One region of the Tardiphaga sp. vice304 genome, then DNA from elsewhere that is predicted to be linked to it. Evidence: predicted binding sites of a transcription regulator. Region 1 holds the regulator's gene; each other region holds the start of a gene.
The links. The regulator PhoB, encoded in region 1, activates phosphate uptake and scavenging genes when phosphate is short. The targets are predictions, from matches to a motif close to TGTCATNNANCTGTCAT.
Positions count from the first base shown of each region.

Region 2: a site for PhoB is predicted at 1,206-1,222, ahead of FNL56_RS27450 (Orn/Lys/Arg decarboxylase N-terminal domain-containing protein). Genes of this name have one in related genera too.
Region 3: a site for PhoB is predicted at 1,930-1,946, ahead of phnF (phosphonate metabolism transcriptional regulator PhnF). Genes of this name have one in related genera too.

Region 1 covers NZ_CP041402.1:1,395,339-1,399,567, forward strand. The annotation lists gene pstA (phosphate ABC transporter permease PstA) at 1-230, shown strand, start outside; gene pstB (phosphate ABC transporter ATP-binding protein PstB) at 227-1,051, shown strand; gene phoU (phosphate signaling complex protein PhoU) at 1,077-1,787, shown strand; gene phoB (phosphate regulon transcriptional regulator PhoB) at 1,804-2,520, shown strand; gene FNL56_RS06615 (cytosine permease) at 2,677-4,089, opposite strand.
Region 2 covers NZ_CP041402.1:5,774,919-5,779,147, reverse strand. The annotation lists gene FNL56_RS27460 (Bug family tripartite tricarboxylate transporter substrate binding protein) at 1-186, shown strand, start outside; gene FNL56_RS27455 (spermidine synthase) at 209-886, opposite strand; gene FNL56_RS27450 (Orn/Lys/Arg decarboxylase N-terminal domain-containing protein) at 1,266-3,623, shown strand; gene FNL56_RS27445 (GNAT family N-acetyltransferase) at 3,634-4,185, shown strand; gene FNL56_RS27440 (RMD1 family protein) at 4,197-4,229, shown strand, end outside.
Region 3 covers NZ_CP041402.1:2,969,593-2,973,821, reverse strand. The annotation lists gene FNL56_RS14100 (carbon-phosphorus lyase complex subunit PhnI) at 1-799, opposite strand, end outside; gene phnH (phosphonate C-P lyase system protein PhnH) at 802-1,410, opposite strand; gene phnG (phosphonate C-P lyase system protein PhnG) at 1,413-1,877, opposite strand; gene phnF (phosphonate metabolism transcriptional regulator PhnF) at 2,006-2,728, shown strand; gene phnE (phosphonate ABC transporter, permease protein PhnE) at 2,738-3,586, opposite strand; gene phnE (phosphonate ABC transporter, permease protein PhnE) at 3,583-4,229, opposite strand, start outside.

The DNA of each region.
Region 1 (4,229 bases):
TCGCCGGCGAAACTGCGCCCTTGCTGTTCACCGCGCTGAGCAACCAGTTCTTCAGCCTGGATCTCACCAGGACCATGGCCAACCTGCCGGTGACCATCAACAATTTCGTTCAAAGCCCCTACGAGTACTGGAAGCAGCTGGCCTGGAGCGGCGCTCTGATCATAACCCTGGCCGTACTTGCCCTTAACATTGGCGCGCGCATTCTCGGCGCCGAGAGGACAGCGAAATGAGTGAACTATCCGTATCTTCCGGCGTATCCTCGGTTTCCCTGCCGCCGCAGGTGGCGATGGGCGAGGAGCGCTCCAAGGTCAGCGTCCGCGACCTGAATTTCTATTACGGCGACCATCACGCGCTGAAGCACATCAACCTGACGCTGGTCGCCAACCGCGTCACCGCCTTCATCGGCCCGTCGGGCTGCGGCAAGTCCACGCTGCTGCGCATCTTCAACCGCATGTACGACCTCTATCCCGGCCAGCGTGCCGAGGGTCAGGTTATGCTCGACAGCCAGAACGTGCTCGATCCGAAGCTGGATCTCAACCTGCTGCGCGCCCGCGTCGGCATGGTGTTCCAGAAGCCGACGCCGTTCCCGATGACCATCTACGAAAACATCGCCTTCGGCGTGCGTCTCTACGAGAAGATCTCGAAGTCGGAGATGGATGGCCGCGTCGAGAAGGCGCTGCGCGGCGGCGCTCTGTGGAACGAGGTCAAGGACAAGCTGAACGCCTCCGGTCTCAGCCTGTCGGGCGGCCAGCAGCAACGCCTGTGCATCGCGCGCACCATTGCGGTCAGGCCCGAGGTGATCCTGTTCGACGAGCCGTGCTCGGCGCTGGATCCGATCTCGACCGCCAAGATCGAGGAATTGATCGACGAGTTGAAGAACGACTACACCATTGCCATCGTCACCCACAACATGCAGCAGGCGGCGCGCGTTTCTGACAGCACCGCCTTCATGTATCTCGGCGAGTTGATCGAATTCGGCCCGACCAACAAGATCTTCACCTCGCCGACAGATCGCCGTACCCAGGATTACATCACCGGCCGGTTCGGCTGACGCGTTGAACGCGGGAGGGATTGATATGGCTTTCGAACACACGACCAAGGCCTTCGACGGCGACCTGCAGGAATTGACCCGGCTGGTCGCTGAAATGGGTGGTCTCGCGGAGCGGCAGATCACCGATTCCGTCGACGCCTTGGTGCGTCGCGACATTCCGCTGGGAATGAAGGTGGCCGCCGCCGACCAGGAAATCGACCAACTGCAGCGCGTCATCGAAGAGCGTGCCGTGCTCACCATTGCCCGGCGTCAGCCGATGGCGGTGGATCTGCGCGAGATCGTTGGCGCGATGCGGGTTGCCACCGATCTGGAGCGGATCGGCGATCTCGCCAAGAACATCGGCAAGCGCGTCAATGCGTTGGACAGCGACTTCCATCCGCTGAAGCTGATCCGCGGCCTCGAACACATGACTGATCTGGTGCGCTCGCAGGTCAAGGCCGTGCTCGATGCCTACGCCGCGCATGATCTGCCGGCGGCGATGGCGGTGTGGAAGGGCGACGAGGAGATCGACGCGATCTGCACCTCGCTGTTCCGCGAACTGCTGACCTACATGATGGAAGATCCGCGCAACATCTCGTTCTGCATCCATCTGATGTTCTGCGCCAAAAACATCGAGCGGATCGGCGATCATGCCACCAACATCGCCGAAACCGTATTCTACATGATTGAGGGCGAAGCGATCCTGGACAAGCGCCCGAAGGGCGATATGACCAATTTCGCCAACGCCCCGGTTTAACGAGAGAGACAAGCCCATGAACGCGCGCATTCTGGTGGTCGAAGACGAAGAAGCGCTGACCACGCTGCTGCGCTACAACCTCGACGCCGAAGGCTACGAGGTCGAGACCGTCGCCCGCGGCGACGACGCCGACACCCGCTTGAAAGAGCGGGTGCCGGATCTGGTGGTGCTGGACTGGATGCTGCCGGGCCTGTCGGGCATCGAATTGTGCCGCCGGCTGCGCGCGCGTCCGGAGACCAAGTCGCTGCCGATCATCATGCTGACGGCGCGCGGCGAGGAAAGCGAACGCGTCCGAGGCCTGGCCACCGGCGCCGACGATTACATCGTCAAGCCGTTCTCGGTGCCGGAGCTGCTGGCCCGCGTGAAGGGCCTGTTGCGCCGTGCCGCGCCGGAGCGGCTGGCGACCGTGCTGTCGTTCGGCGACATAGAGCTCGACCGCGACAAGCGCCGCGTCGTTCGTTCCGGCCGGCCGATCGATCTCGGCCCGACCGAATATCGCCTGCTCGAATTCTTCCTCGAACATCCCGGCCGGGTGTTCAGCCGCGAGCAACTGCTCGACAGCGTGTGGGGCCGCGATATCTATATCGACGAGCGCACCGTCGACGTGCATATCGGCCGTCTGCGCAAGATCCTCAACCCGCGCGGCGAGCAGGATCCGATCCGCACCGTGCGCGGCGCCGGCTACGCGCTGGACGACCGCTTCGCCAGCATCAGCGCCGAACAGGCAAGCTGAGCGAGCAGAGTTCTTAGCGCTCGCTTGCTTGCCATCCCACATCAAATTCTAGCCGCGACCCTCGGTTACCTCTCCCCGGCGGGGAGAGGTAACCGTGCGTCGCGGCTGGGCTAGAGACCGAACGTCGTTTTCGTAAAAAGGTGGTGCGGGAGGTGTTTACTCCGCCGGGCTCGCGATCGCCGGCGCCGTGGCAGCGTACTTGTCCATCGCAAGATAAACACCGCCCGCCACCAGAATCCCGGCCAGCCAGCTCAAATCGGCGCCGCCCAGCAGGTTGATCGAGATCGGTCCCTGCAGCGTCGGCACCAGCCCGTCCTGAAACAGCCATGCGGCGACCAAGCCGACGCCGAAGGCGATCATTCCGCTCCAATTGATATCGCCATAGGCGCTCGTCTGCGGAGACTTGTAGAGTTCGGCGACGTCGATCACGCCCTTCCGCTTCACGAAGAAGTCCGCGAGGATCACGCCGGCATAGGGGCTCATCCACATCAACAGGCTGATCAGCCAGTTGTCGAACGCCTTGGCGAAAGACGGCGCAGAGATGAAGTAGATCGTCACCGCATAGCCGGCGACACCGACGATCAGCGCCAGCGCCGTGCGCGACAGTTTGAGGCCCATGCTCAACGCCGCCAGCGCCGCCGAATAGACGTTGAGGATGTTGCTGGCGATCGGCCCATGCAGAACCATCAAGAGCACCAGCAGCGCGGCAACGCCGCCGAACACCGCGCTGACCATCTTGGCCGGATCGGCATCCAGCGTTACCGACGCGATGGTAGCGCCGAGGACAGCGAGCCACACCGAGGGCACGAACATGCCGATGTAGCTGTACCAGAAGACCTGTCTCGAGGAGATGGTGCGCGGCACGAAGCGCGAATAGTCCGAGGCCCAGGTCACCCACGAGATTCCCCAGCCGACGCCGACGGCGGTCATCAGCAGCGTCAGCATCGCCAGATGCGCGCCGGGCTCCAGCGACGTCTTGAGGCCCCAATTGACGACGCCGGCCTGGCTCCAGGCCAGGATGCTCATCAGCACCATGATCGCCACGGTCGCCGGCACGGTGTACTTCTCGAAGGTACGGATGGCATAGAAGCCATAGATGCCGATCATCACCTGCAGCACCATCACGAGGGTGATGACGAGGAAGTTCGCGGTCCAGGTGTCACTGATGCCGAACTGGGCGAGGATGGCCATCGAGATCTTGGCGGGGAAGTAGGTGTTGACCCCGATCCAGCCCAGCGTCATCAGGAACATCAGCAGGCTCGGCAGATAGGCGCCGCGACGGCCGAAGGCGGCACGGCTCAATACCATCTGGTTGACGCCGGTCTTGTGGCCCATCACCGTGAAGGCGCCGAAGATTGCGCAGCCGATCAGGTTGCCGATCACGATCACGGCGATCGTTTCCAGCAGGCCGAGCTTGAGAATAATGCCGAGCGCGCCGAGCGCCCAGTTCACCGGCGCGATGTTGGCGCCGGCCCAGATCCACATTTGCTGCGGTCCGGTGGAATCCCGGTCGGCGTCGGGAATGGGTTCGATGCTGTGAATGTCGGCCCGCAACTCGGAATTCGTCATGCTCGCCCCCGCTGATGAAAACTACCGGCGAAAGCGATCAGCAAGAACTGTACCAGAGTAGCGCATGCGTCTGATCAGGAAATGAGCGATCGGTTCAACACGCCGAGCGTGCATCGAACTGTGTGCTGTTTGCCAAGCAA
Region 2 (4,229 bases), 1.4 Mb from region 1:
GAAATCATCGCCAAGCTCAACGCTCACGTCAACGCGGTGCTGGCTGATCCGGCTGTCAAGGCGAAGCTGATTGATCTCGGCGGCGAACCGCTGATCGGACCGCCGGACGCGTTCGGCAAGATGGTCACCGCCGAAACCGAGAAGTGGGAGAAAGTCGTCAAGGCCGCCGGTTTGAAGGTGGAGTAAACCGAGCGCGGCTGGCAGCAGATTACGCCGCCGGCCGCGTCGCCAGCCAGATCACATGGCGGGCGCCGCCGCGGCTGCCGGTGGCGCGGACCTTGATCTCTTCGGTGGCAAAGCCGGCCTTCTTCAGCCGCCTGGTGAATTTGTCATTGGGGAATGACGACCACACCGCCAGAATGCCGCCGGGGCGCAGCGCCGCCCAGGCCGCTTGCAGGCCTTTGAGGTCATACAACGCATCGTTGGATTTGCGGGTCAGGCCTTCCGGGCCGTTGTCGACGTCGAGCAGGATCGCATCATAGCCGCGGCCTTCGGCGACCGCCTGCACCACGTCGGCTTCGCGGATCTCGACGCGCGGATCGGTCAGGCAGTCGCCGGTCATCTCCGCCATCGGCCCGCGCGCCCAGGCGATGATCGCCGGCACCAGCTCGACCACGGTCACCTCCGCCTGCGGTCCCAGCACCTTCAGCGCGGCGCGCAGCGTGAATCCCATGCCGAGCCCGCCGATCAGCAGCCTTGGCGCGGCCAGCGCCTTGAGGCGGAAGCAGGTCAGCGTCGCCAGCGCTTCTTCGGAGCCGAATAGCCGGCTGCTCATCAGCTCGTTCTGGCCGAGCTTGATGGTAAATTCATTGCCGCGCTGCATCAGCCGAAGCTGCACGCCGCCGCCGGGCACGTCTGCCGTGTCGAGGAGTTTCCAGGGAAGCACGGGGGTCTTTCGGAGCTGTGCGGCGCGATTCGCCGCGGCCTGCCTGCATAGCGCAAATGTCAGCCGGGTGTCTCGCGGATCACCGCGCCGCCTGGCGATGCCGATGCGTTCGGTGGTTTCGTGGAGAGGCAACGGATACGCCAGTTCCGCGTTCCGCCGCTTGCCGATCGCCTTTGCCTTCGCGCGATAGCTGAGTTACGGGTGCACGCGCTTCATTTGGTCCTTGCCGCCTCCGCCCGGCAGGGCGATGACTGCATGGCGTCGTTGACGTCCCAGAGATTCGAAAGACATCCCCGCCTTGGGTATCTGCGGACGATCCCGTCACCGGATCGTCATCCAACGCAGCGAGACATCGTACGGAAAGACAACGGGTGCCCCCATGGACTATTTCAAGCGCTTCAACTTCCTGTTCGCGATGCCGACGTTCGACGCCGACGATCTCGAGGGCGTCCGCCTGAACCAGATCGTCGCGGAAATCGAGCATTCCGGCTTCGAGGTCGTCAAGGCGCGCAAGCTGGAGGACGCCGCGATCGCGGTGCAGACCGACGCCGCGATCGGCTGCATGGTGGTGGACTGGGGTAAGAAGGGGCTGGAGGGCAAGACGGCCGCGCTGATCAATCTGATGCGCAGCCGCGGCCTCGACTTCCCGATCATCCTGCTGATCCGCCGCAAGCGCTTCGAGGACGTGCCGGTCGAGGTGCTCGACTTCATCGACGGCTACATCTTCCTGTCGGAGGAAACCCCGCCCTTCATCGCCAAGAACCTGGTCAGCCGGCTCAAGCAATATGCCGAGACGCTGAAGACGCCATTCTTCGGCGCGCTGGTGGATTATGCCGAGGAAGGCAACCAGCTATGGACCTGCCCGGGCCACAATGGCGGCGTGTTCTACAGCCGCAGCCCGATCGGCCGGGTGTTCATGGAACATCTCGGCGAAGCCGTGTTCCGCGACGACCTCGACAATTCCGTGCTCGATCTCGGCGACCTGCTGACGCATGAAGGCCCGGCGCTGCAGGCGCAGAAGGAAGCCGCGCAGATTTTCGGCGCGGAGAAGACCTATTTTGTCCTCAACGGCACCTCGACCTCCAACAAGGTGGCGCTGTCGGCGCTGGTGACCGACGGCGATCTCGTATTGTTCGACCGCAACAACCACAAGGCCGCGCTGCACGGCGCGCTGATGATCGCCGGTGGCGTGCCGATCTATGTGCCCGCGGTGCGCAACCCCTGGGGCCTGATCGGGCCGATGAACTGGGAGGCGCTCGAGGAAGACGCGCTGCGCGAGCGCATCCGCATCAATCCGCTGGTTACCGATCCCGAGGCCTGGAAGCGGCCGCGCCCGTTCCGCGTCGCCGTGGTCGAGCAGTGCACCTATGACGGCACGATCTACAGCGCCGAGATGATCATCGCGCGCATCGGCCATCTCTGCGACTATATCCTGTTCGACGAGGCGTGGGCCGGCTTCATGAAGTTCCACCCGCTTTACGCCGGCCGCTTCGCCATGGGGCTCGGCGATCTCGGCCCGGATTCGCCGGGCATCATCGCCACTCAGTCGACCCACAAGCAGCTCGCCTCGTTCTCGCAGGCCTCGCAGATCCACATGAAGGACCGCCACATCCGCGGCCAGAAGCGTCGCGTCGAGCATCGCCGCTTCAACGAGAGCTTCATGCAGCACGCCTCGACCTCGCCGTTCTATCCGCTGTTCGCATCATTGGACGTCGGCGCGCAGATGATGAAGGGCCGTTCCGGCGTCGTGTTGTGGGACGACACCATCCGGCTCGGCATCGAGCTGCGCAAGAAGATCCGCGCCGTGCGCCGCGAGTTCGAGGAAAAGGAAACCCGGCCGGAGCGGCGCTGGTTCTTCGAGCCGTTCGTGCCGGAGCGCGTCGAAATCCCGGATTCGGCGCACGAGGGCGGCGTGCACAACGTGCCGTGGGAAAGCGTCAGCACCGATCAACTCGCCAAGAACCCGACCTATTGGCAGTTGGCGCCGGATGCCGACTGGCACGGCTTCCCGGGCATGGCGGCGGGTTTCGCCATGACCGATCCGAACAAGCTGACGCTGCTGACGCCCGGCTTCGACCGGGCCACCGGCGGCTACACCGAACACGGCATCCCGGCGCCGGTGGTGGCGCAGTTCCTGCGCGAGAACCGCATCGTGCCGGAAAAGAACGATCTCAATTCGCTACTGTTTCTGCTGACGCCCGGCGTCGAGGCCAGCAAGGCCGGCACGCTGATTTCGGGCCTGGTCGCCTTCAAGAAGCTGCACGACGACAACGCGCTGCTGGAAGACGCGATTCCGGAATTTGCGAGACGTCGCCCGGCGCGTTATGCCGGCGTGCGGCTGCGCGACCTGTGCGGCGAGATGCACCGCTTCTTCCGCAATGCCGATGTCAGCGCCCTGCAGGCCAAGCAGTTCAAGTCCGAGCACCTGCCGGAGATCGCGATGTCGCCGCATGACGCCGCGCGCGTGCTGGTGCGCAACGATGTCGATTATCTGCCGATCGACGAGATCGCCGGCCGCATCGCCACCACGCCCTTCGTGGTCTATCCGCCGGGGATCGCCACCATCGTGCCCGGCGAGCGGCTCACCGCGCGGGCGCAGCCGATGCTGGATTATCTCAAGATGTTCCAGACCTGCTTCAACACCTTCCCCGGCTTCGACGTCGAAATCCAGGGCGTGTACCGCAAGGTCGATGCCAATGGGCTGATCCGGCTTTACACCTATGTGGTCAGCGAATAGCGAAACGCCCATGGATCTTCGTACCCCCGATTCCGGCCCGGCCATCGTCGTGCGGCCGTCACGCGACAGCGATGTCGAGCCGATGCTGGCGATCTATCGCCGCCATATCCGGCTCGGCATCGACGAGGGCGTCAGCGACGCCGAGATGCCGCAGGCGGACGATCTGCGTGACCGCCGCAAGAACCTGCGCAGCAAGCGCTTCCCGCATCTGGTGGCGACGCGCAACGGCGAGGTGATCGGCTACGCATATGTGGTGCTGTTCCGCAAGCGACCGGCCTATCGCTACACCGTCAAGCATTCGATCTATATCCATCACGACCATGTCGGCCACGGCATCGGCCAGGTGTTGATGCGCGAATTGATCGACGTCTGTGCTGCCGCGGGGTTTCGCCAGATGATCGGCTATATCGATTCCGACAATGCGGCGTCGCTCGGGCTGCATGACAAGTTCGGCTTCGCCAAGGTAGGGTTGCTGCCGGGCGTCGCCTGGCGGCACGGCCGCTGGGCCGACACCATCATGGTGCAGCGCTCATTGGCCACCGGCGCCACGACGGCGCCCTGAGGGTGTATCCTGTGCAGACAAATTCTTCCGAAGCCCGGCGGCGC
Region 3 (4,229 bases), 1.6 Mb from region 1:
CGGTGGCGCTTCCCTTGAACTGGGTGACCATCTGGCACTCGGTCAGCGTGATGGCGCCGAGCGGCACCGCGAAGCCGACATCTTCCGCCATGAACTCGACTTCGACCTCACCGAGCCGGATCTCGCCGGCGAACGGATGGTTGCGGCCATAGCCGCGCTGCGACGAATAGCCGAGCGACAACAGAAAGCCCTCGTCGGCCCGCGCCAGATTCTGCAGCCGCAGATCGCGCGCGGCGGGAAAGCTGAGCGCGTCGCGGGTGAGATCGCCGACCGGCTGATCGGCCTGTTCCGCCGGAGACGCTTCGATCAGGCCGTCGCGACCCAGAATGTCGGTGACGCGCGGCATTACCGCGGGCTGCGCTTCGGACTGCGCCGGCTGCTCCGGCATGGACTCGCCAGCGAGTACGGGATCCAGCAGGCGATGGGTGTAGTCGAAGGTCGAGCCCAGCACCTGGCCGCCCGGCATGTCCTTGAAGGTCGAGGATATCCGGCGCCGCACCCGCATCTGCGAGGTATCGACCGGCAGGCTTTCGCCGAACCGCGGCAGCGTGGCGCGGAACGCGCGCAGCAGGAAGATCGCCTCGATCATGTCGCCGCGCGCCTGCTTGATGGCGAGCGATGCCAGTTCGCGGTCGTACAGCGAGCCCTCGGTCATGACGCGGTCGACACCGAGGCTGAGCTGTTCGGAGATCTGGTCCAATGATACTTCCGGCACATCGCGATCGCCGCGACGTTCATGTGCCAGCAGCCGGTGGGCGTTTTCGATGGCGCGTTCGCCACCCTTGACGGCGACATACATGCTCAGCCCTCCTTCGCGGTGAGGCGCGTGGTGCGCGGGATCGCGACGACCCTGTCGTCGGAAACCAGCACGAGATCGATACCGCGCGGAAACAGCGTGGCATTGAGCGCGAGACGATCTAGCCAGTCCGGCAGTCCGATGGTCGCGTGCAGAATGGCCGTGCCATCGATGCCCGGGCCGCGCAGTCCATAGGCCGGCCCTTCGGTGAGGCTGGCCACCTGCAGGATGATGGTGGTCGAGCGGTCCGGATATTCTGAGGTCCCGAATGAAAACTGCTCGAAGCCCGGCAGCGTGCGGGCTTCGGCGATCAGCGCAAAGCTGCAGACCGATGAGCCTGCGATGACCGGCGCGCTGGTGTGAAACTTGATCCACTTGGCGACCGCAGGCGTCGCCGCCATCCCGGCGTCGAGCCACACCGGCGTGTCCTGGTCGAACAGCGTCAGTGCGATAGCGGCCGAACCACGCATCATCGGCGCCGGCACGCCGGAACCGGCCTCGATGCGCTGCACGGAACCCGGCCGCGCCATCGCGTCCATCACCGAGCGAAAGGTCGATTGTGCCGACAGCACCTTGTCGGCGAAGCCCGCCGGCATTTCTGCAATCGTGGTCATGATTATCCCTCCCCGCGCACGAGCGTATAGAAATCAACCTTGGTCGCCGCGGTCTGCGCCGCCTGGCGCTGCTGCTCGCCGGCGATCCGCGCCCGCAGCGGCGTCAGCACCTGTATTTCCAGCGTTTCTGCGAAACGTTCGGTCTGGATCAGCGCATCGCACAGCGCGATCAGTTCGGCCTTGGCGCGGTCGCGGCCGAGCACATAGCCAAAACCGACCTCGCCGCCCGCCAGCCGCACGGCGGCCCGCGACACGGTGGCCTCGCCAAGGTTGAACGGCGCACCGTCGCCGCCGATCCGGCCGCGCAGCATCACCAGCCCGTTCTCCGCTTCGCGCAACGGCTGATAGGCAGGCATCTCAAGCGCTTCGAGATGGCCGGCGATCGCCGCCGTGTCGGCATGCGCCAGCACGGCCATTGCCTGCTGTCGCCGCATCTGCTCAGGGTTCAGGGCTGCGGTCATGGTCATCCCGTCCGGATCAAGTTGTCTATATTTCTAGACAACTTGATAGACCCATGCAATGACCGTTTGGTGACAGCACGGTGATTTTTCGCTATCCCCGCCCGACAACTTGGTGAGACCACAACATCGTGACCATGGAGGACAAACCAACCGGCGTTGCGCTGTGGCGGCAGGTCGCCGACGGCATCGAGCGTGGCATTGCCGACGGTACTCATCGGTCCGGCGAAAAACTGCCCGGCGAGACCGAGATCGCCGAAACCTACCGCGTCAATCGCCATACGGTGCGTCGCGCGCTCGCGTCGCTGGCCGAGCGCGGTTTCGTGCGTGCCGAGCGCGGCAGCGGCACCTATGTGGAAGCGCCGAAGCTGACCTATCCGCTGCGCGCGCGCACGCGCTTCTCCGAGATCGTCGGCGCCGGCGGTCGCGAGCCCGACGGCAAGATGATCGAGGCCGCCACCGAACCTGCGACGCGCGAGCTGGCCAAACAGCTCGGCGTGAAGACCGGCGCGCCTTTGGTGCGGATCGAAGCGCTGCGTTTTGCCGACAAGACGCCGATCTGCATCGGCACCACCTGGTTTCCCGCAGACCGTTTTGCCGATGCCGCGGCGGTCTACCAGCGGCTGAATTCAACGACGAAGCTGCTCGCGCATTACGACATCCGCGACTATCAACGGCTCTCGACCCGAATCACCGCCGCGATCGTCAATGCCGCCGACGCCGCAAGGCTTGAACTGGCGCTGGGGCGGCCGATCCTGATCGTCGACAGCGTCGACACCGATATGAAGGGCACGCCGCTGAAGGTGTCGCGCTCGCGCTTCGTCGCCGAGCGCGTCGAGTTCGTCGTTGAGAACGGCTAGCGCGAGCCTTCACACCACCGCGCGTCGCCCGATGATCGCAAAGCGCAGCCGGCTGGAGATGACGTCGATCGCTGCGACCGCCACCAGGATCATCAGGATCAGGAACGACACTTTCTGCCATTCCAGCACGCGGATCTGTTCGGCGAGCTGCAGCCCGATGCCGCCCGCGCCGACGATGCCAATGATGGTCGCGGACCGGGTGTTGGATTCGATGAAGTACAATACCTGTCCGGCGATCACCGGCAGAACCTGCGGCAGCAGGCCAAAGCGTATCTCGTGCAGCGGGCTGCCGCCGGACGCCCGGATGCCTTCGACCTGCTTCTTGTCGGCGGCTTCGATCGCCTCCGAGAACAATTTACCGAACGCCCCGAAATCCGACACCGCAATGGCCAGCACGCCGGCGAACGGGCCGAGGCCCACGACATTGATCCAGACCAGCGCCCAGATCAGCGTATCGACGCCGCGGATCGAGTCGAGGAAGCGCCGCACCGGAAAGCGCAGGAAAGGCGACGGAATGATGTTTCGCGCCGCCAGAAAGCTGACCGGCAACGCGATCACTGCTGCGAGCGTGGTGCCGAGCAGAGCGATCGACAATGTCTCGCCCATCGCGGCGAGATAGGCCGGCAGCGACGAGCCGGGATCGGGCGGCACCATCATCATCGCGATCCAGCCGAGCTGCTGCACGCCGGCCAGCATCCGGGCCGGCGAGAACTCCAGTTCGTTGAGGCCGAAGATGAACAGCGCCAGCACCGCGACAAAGATCGCCGGCACCGTCGCGCGTGACGCCATCGGCCGCTGAAACACGGCCGGATAGCGCGCGCGCAGTTCTTCGGTATTGACGCTCGGCCGCTTGCTCATGATCGGGCTTCCTTGCCGAACAGCCGGCCGCGCAGCCAGCCGGTGCTGATGTCGATGATGAACACGGTGACGATGATCATCAGCAGGATGGCGCTCACGTCCGAATAATAGAATTTCCGTACCGCGACCACGAGTTCTTGGCCGATGCCGCCGGCGCCGACGAAGCCCATCACGGAGGCGCCACGGACATTGATCTCGAAACGCAGCAGCGTGTAGCCGGCAAAGCCCGCGGCGACCTGCGGCAGTACCGCAAAGCGCATGCAGTCGGTCCAGCCGGCGCCGGTCGAACGGATGCCCTCGACCGGCCGCATGTCGATGTTCTCGACGATCTCGCTATATTGCTTGCCGAGCGCGCCGACGCAGTGGATCGCGATCGCCAGCACCCCGGCCATCGGGCCAAGGCCAAAGGCGATCACGAAGATCAACGCGAACACGATGTCCGGCACGGTACGGCAGAATTCCATGAAGCGCTTGACCACGAAGCGCAGCGGTGCGGACGGTGCGGTGTTTTCCGCGGACAGAAAGTTCAGTCCGAACGCCAGCACCGCGCCGACCAGCGTTCCGACATAGGAGATCAGCACGGTCTCGCCGAGCAGCGACAGCCATTTCTGCCAGCCCCAGAACCATTCGCCGACATCGCTCC